Regions from separate parts of the Rummeliibacillus sp. GQ308 genome, predicted to be linked through region 2. Evidence: riboswitches for the same ligand, from Rfam matches in the RefSeq annotation. Region 2 holds a riboswitch; the other holds the start of a gene.
What was found. Region 2 has a riboswitch for S-adenosylmethionine ahead of metK (methionine adenosyltransferase). Riboswitches for the same ligand answer to the same signal wherever they lie in the genome.
Positions count from the first base shown of each region.

Region 1 (3,202 bases), on a different contig from region 2:
TTCGGTGTTTTGATGCCGTACTTCTCTAGTTCTAAGTACTGTAAGACCTTACTTACCTCTAGCTGAAGGGCACGGCTTCCATTGATCACTACTCTGCCATGGTGCTCCAACCAAGAGAGAACAGCACTTGTTAACTCTGGAGCAAAGCGGTTGCCTCGTGTATGAGATGAAGCACTCATGCGATTGTAAAAAATCCCTTCAGGTGGAACAGACGTAAGATCAACTGTCCCTCTTACAAGATTCCAATCTTCATAAGGAAGTTCTAACTCTTCTAATCTTTTAAATAGATGTTCTGTCCATTCACTATTCTCATGAATTACGTATATTTTAGACATGATATTCCTGCCCCCTGCTTTTGTTTTCTATGATTATGGACTTTAATTCTTCCACTTTCGGCATAACCTGTTTCGAAAAGCGTTCTAGTTCCTCTAGCTGTGGAGAACATTGTAATAATAGTAAATCAACTCCAGCTTCCTCAAAGGCTATAATTTGATTTGCAATGTGCTCAGGTGTGCCAACTAAATTCGGTCGGATTCCGCGATTAGATACTGAATAATCCTGTAACTGAATTTGATGTTCAAGCTCTGACTTAGATGTAAAGTCTTTAAAGCCTGCATATCCACTTAGATTGCTCACCGTTGTAATTCGTTTTAACTCTTCCTGCGCTTCTTCCTCCGTATCACGGCAAATCACATAGGCTGCCATTCCAATGGTTTTAAAGGGCTCACGACCAGCTTCTTCTCTACGCGTCTTCATATCAGAAATCTTAGCCTTCGCTTCCTCCACTGTATGACCATGAATGACATAAGCATCACACAATGATGAAATGATCTGTTTGCCTTTTTCACTTTCACCGCCAGCATATAAAATCGGATGAGGACGTTGCACTGGTTTAGGCGAAAGCTTTGCCTGATCTATTTGATAAAACTTCCCCTGATATGAAAATGTATCTTCCGTCCATAAGCCTTTCAAAATTTCAATAAACTCTGCCGTTCTATCATAGCGCTGGTCATGTTCAGTAAAATCGCCGCCATATTGCTTCGCCTCTTCAGCCCACCAACCCGAAACTACATTTAATGTGAAACGCCCCTTGCTAATATGGTCAATAGTTGCCGCCATTTTCGCAGTTACAGCAGGATTATGAAATACGGGGCGAACGGCTGCCATGATCTCAATTTTTTCTGTTACTGCTGCCAAAGCTGCCGCCGTAGACCATGCCTCTAACGAATCTTTGTCAGTGCCTTTAATATCATTTAAATATAGTTCTGCGATTAATGTTGTATCATATCCCCACTTTTCTGCTGATTGAATGATTGTTTTCGCATACTCATACGTGGGTGGCATATTTTCTTCCTTTACATTTCTCAACCAACCACCAAAAATAGGCAACCAAAAACCGTACTTCATTTCTCCACTCCTTTTCCTCCTGCTATATATACAAATAAAAAAGTCTCCTCCCGAGATAGGGAAAGAGACTTCTAACAAAACAAGTTTGTCTTCTCCTATCTTCCAAGCTATATGCCTGATGGAATTAGCACAGTATTCTACTACATTAGCAGAACCTGTTGCTGAGGTTTCAAAGGGCCATGTCCCTCCACCTCTCTGGATAGATCGAATTATTTGATTTTTGGAATTTCAACTTAAAATGAATATTACCCATAATATGAACCATTGTCAATAGATTATGCCATTAATCCTAACTAAGTTAATAAGAAAAGGAGGTTTATTATTATTTCTAAGCATTTGAACGATGTTAATCCCTATAGTTAGTGGGTAGTATTAGGATATACTACCATGGGCTACTGAAAAATTGTCAGTACAGCATCCTGTATTTTTATCAGAACCACATGCTATTAGAAAAGAGGAATAACATTGAAACTTTCAGGAAATACAATCCTTATCACAGGCGGAAGTTCTGGAATTGGCTTAGCTTTTGCAGAAAGATTTTTAAAAGCAGGAAACAAAGTGATCGTTACAGGACGGAGAGAAAATGTTCTTCAGCAGGCAAAAGAAAAATTTCCAGAGCTGATCATTCATCAAAGCGATGTAAGCAGTGAATCTGAGCGCATTTCCCTATTCGAATGGGTAACAGAAAACTATCCCGAAGTGAATGTGTTAGTGAACAACGCAGGAATGCAACAACGTTTTAACATATTAAAAGCAGATGCAAAGAACGATTGGGCTTATTTCAATCAAGAAATTACGACCAACATTGAAGCGCCATTCCATATAACGATGCTTTTTGCACCCTATTTCGCTAAAAAAGAAGAAGCCACTTTTATTAACATTACATCTGGGTTAGCTTTTACCCCGATGGTTATCGCGCCAATCTATTCAGCTACAAAAGCAGCATTCCACTCCTTTACGATGAGCTTGCGTCACCAGCTTGCCGAAACAGGTGTAGAAGTGATTGAAGTTGCCCCTCCAGCAGTCAACACAGACCTAGGCGGAGCCGGACTGCATACAAATGGAGAGCCATTAGACGAATTTGCAGATGGCATTTTCAAAGGCTTACAAGAAGGCAAACAAGAAATAGGGTACGGCTCTTCCGTTGAACGACTCCGCATGCCACGAGATAAGTCAGATGAGCACGTAGCCAATATGTATAATGCCATGAAACATACTATTGAATAACATGCTTGAATTAAAAAAGAAAAACTCGCCGCAATCGGCGAGTTTTTTTCTGTAATAGTGGTAAACCAATTCAAAGTATTTTAAGAATCACGGACATGAGTACAGATCAAAAACCGTTTACTTCATAGAATACTAATGTGTGAGATACACAATAACAAAAGAGCGGTAAACAGCACGGCAAACAAGATGCTCTAGCGAAAACAAAAATAGTTGCTACTGTAGAAGCATTATCTAATCGCATTCAATATGTAGTGAATGATTTTGTAAGAATTAAAGCAGTATCTAATAAAATACGTGGTCGTGATAACGCTCTTGCACAAAACATTAAAAAAATGGATAAACAATGTCAACCCATTCATTCAAATACCATCTCATCCCATTCAGATTATCATCTTATGTAAAATAAATTCGCATCTCACACATTAAATTGAGGAGTGTACAACAAATTGTTGTACATTCTTCTTTATATTGTAAACAAAAATATTTTTTATTTTTTGTCCCCTTTTCTCTACTTTCTTCTATTTACTTTATAAAAGCTGAAAGAAGGAGAAAACATGGCACGTTTTGA
Region 1 covers NZ_JCAXDQ010000003.1:156,059-159,260, forward strand. Annotated here, with positions in the region: gene AC6CHJ_RS13100 (ATP-grasp domain-containing protein) at 1-335, opposite strand, end outside; gene AC6CHJ_RS13105 (LLM class flavin-dependent oxidoreductase) at 328-1,407, opposite strand; SAM riboswitch class I at 1,500-1,613, opposite strand; gene AC6CHJ_RS13110 (SDR family oxidoreductase) at 1,873-2,634, shown strand.
Region 1: another riboswitch for S-adenosylmethionine. It lies ahead of AC6CHJ_RS13105 (LLM class flavin-dependent oxidoreductase); the one in region 2 lies ahead of metK (methionine adenosyltransferase).

Region 2 (3,202 bases):
TTAAACCAGGCGAAAAGGTTCCATTAGATGGAAAGGTCATAGAAGGAAACTCCATGGTAGACACATCTGCGCTAACAGGTGAATCAGTTCCAAGAGAGGTGCAGTCTGGTTCTGATGTACTAAGTGGGTTTATCAATAAAAGTGGGCTATTGAGTGTAGAGGTAACAAAGGTATTTGGAGAGTCGACAGTTTCTAAAATACTAGATCTCGTACAAAATGCTAGCAGCCGAAAAGCACCAACCGAAAATTTTATTACGAAATTTGCTCGTTATTACACACCGGTTGTCGTTATTGTAGCTGCTGCATTAGCTTTCATACCACCGCTATTGTTAAATGGCGCAACTTTTTCAGATTGGATTTATCGGGCGCTGGTATTCTTAGTTATCTCTTGTCCTTGTGCGTTGGTGGTTTCTATTCCATTAGGATTCTTTGGGGGAATAGGAGCAGCATCTAAGATGGGTATCTTGGTCAAAGGAAGCAACTATTTAGAAGCTTTAAATAATGTGAAGTATGTTGTGTTGGACAAGACGGGTACCTTAACCAAAGGCGTATTTGAAGTCACGACCATTTGCCCATCTGGTAATATTTCGAAAGAAGACCTATTGGAATATGCTGCTTTTGCTGAAACTCATTCCAATCACCCAATCGCACAGTCAATACGAAATGCATATGGGAAAGAATTTAGCGTTGACAAGATACAAGAGTACAATGAAATTTCAGGCCACGGTACTGCTGTAACAGTTGATGGGAAAGAAATTTTAGCTGGAAATGCAAAACTCATGAACAAAGAAAACATAGCATTCAAGGAACCTAGTGAGATTGGAACGATTGTTCATATTGCCCTAAATCGTAATTATGCTGGGTATATTGTTATAGCAGATGAACTAAAAGAAGATTCTGTTCAAGCAGTTCGTTCTTTAAAAGAACTAGGCATAAAAAAGACCATCATGCTGACTGGTGATGCAGCATCTGTAGCGAAATCTGTGGGCGAGAAACTTGGGCTTGATGAGGTGCATGCTGAATTATTGCCGCAACACAAAGTAGAAGAAATCGAAAAAATTGATGCTCAGAAAAATCCTAAAGAAAAGTTAATTTTTGTTGGGGATGGTATCAATGATACACCTGTATTAGCTCGTGCTGATGTCGGAATGGCAATGGGAGGATTAGGATCAGATGCAGCGATTGAAGCAGCAGATATCGTTATAATGACCGATGAACCTTCTAAGATACCAGCAGCTATAGGTATTGCAAAACGGACACGAGTGATTGTGTGGCAAAATATTCTCTTTGCATTAGGTGTGAAAGGTATATTCCTGCTATTAGGTGCCTTTGGCATTGCCACTATGTGGGAAGCAGTATTCTCTGACGTTGGGGTTACATTGCTAGCTGTGTTAAATGCCATGCGTGTCCTTCGAGTACCGAACCGCTAATTTTCTATCGTGAGAACCCCAAAACTCTAAGTGTTAAAAGAGTTTTGGGGTTTTATTTATCATTAATGAGGGCTTTTTTAGTAGATTTTTAATTCAACAAAATAAAAAAAGTTTTAAAAATAGATTGACAGTCAAAAAAAATTCAATTACTATAAGCCTTAGCAAAATAAAGTTGCTCTTATTAAAAACCGTTGAGACGAGGGGTCTAAGATACGGTGGCAAACCAAACTGATATTTATCAGTTCATGGGGCTCAACCTGAGCACAAAATGTACAAAGTTTTGTGAACGATAAGAGGATAAGCAGTTGATATTAATCGAAGCTTTCCTTCTAATGGTTGGAGAGCTTTTTTGTATGCTAATATTTACATTTTTTAGTAGGAGAGGATTATATTGACTGAAAAAATTTTATTTACTTCGGAATCGGTGTCAGAAGGACATCCCGATAAAATCGCAGACCAAATCTCGGATGCTGTATTAGATGCAGCTTTAGCTCAAGATCCATTTTCAAGAGTTGCATGTGAAGTGTTTACGACAACAAATATGGTTATTATCGGGGGAGAAATCACAACTTCTGCCATATTAGATATTGAGAGAATTGCTCGTGACACATTACTTGAGATTGGTTACAGTGATGCACAATTCGGTATTGACGGACATACTTGCAACATTCAAGTACTTGTTCATACACAATCACCAGATATTGCAATGGGTGTCGATTCTTCAAGTGATCTAAAGGAGATTGGAGCAGGAGACCAAGGGATTATGTTTGGTTATGCAACGGATGAAACAGAAACATATATGCCGCTTGCAATTGAAATCGCTCATACCTTGATGAAAAAAGCTTCTTTCTTAAGAAAAATTGGAGACTTTAAATGGGCACGCCCAGATATGAAATCTCAAGTGACGATCGACTATACAAATCCGACTAAACCAAGAATAGAAACAATATTACTCTCTATTCAGCATGATGAAGATGTAAATATGGCTGAATTCAAGAATTATATAAACGAACAGATTGTACAAGAAACAATTCGCACATTTGGAATGAATGAAGATATAAATACATTAATTAATCCAACAGGACGTTTCGTTATTGGAGGTCCACATGGCGATGCAGGTCTTACCGGCCGTAAGATTATTGTTGATACTTATGGAGGAGCAGCAAAACACGGAGGCGGCGCATTTTCAGGGAAAGATTGTACAAAAGTAGACCGCTCAGCAGCTTATGCAGCTCGTTATGTTGCTAAAAATATTGTAGCTGCTAAATTTGCCAAACGTTGTGAAATCCAACTTTCTTATGCAATAGGGGTTAGTGAGCCAATAAGTATCGCAATTGATACCTTCGGAACAGAAACCGTAGACAAAGATCAACTACTGCAAGCTATTCGCAAGACATTCGATTTAACACCTGGAGGAATTATCAATATGCTTAATCTTCGGAATCCTCAGTTCAAACAGGTAGCAGCATATGGACACTTTGGGCGACATGATTTAAATTTGCCATGGGAACAGCTTGATAAAGTAAGTGCTTTAAGGGAAGCCGTTGCAGGCGATTTAGCAGGAGCAACTCGTTAATGGCACAAGTGCTGCAAGAAATCCTTAACGAAAAATATGATATTTGTTCCCAAGAAAGAATGCCGTTGTTTGAAGCGCTCGTTAACTATGCAAAGAAAAATACAACCCCTTTTGATGTGCCGGGGCATAAAATGGGAGCTTTAAAAAGCCCATTAAACGATGTCTTTAGTGACTTTACGATGAAAATGGATGTCAA
Region 2 covers NZ_JCAXDQ010000001.1:1,439,503-1,442,704, forward strand. Annotated here, with positions in the region: gene AC6CHJ_RS07115 (heavy metal translocating P-type ATPase) at 1-1,430, shown strand, start outside; SAM riboswitch class I at 1,606-1,726, shown strand; gene metK (methionine adenosyltransferase) at 1,819-3,006, shown strand; gene AC6CHJ_RS07125 (aminotransferase class I/II-fold pyridoxal phosphate-dependent enzyme) at 3,006-3,202, shown strand, end outside.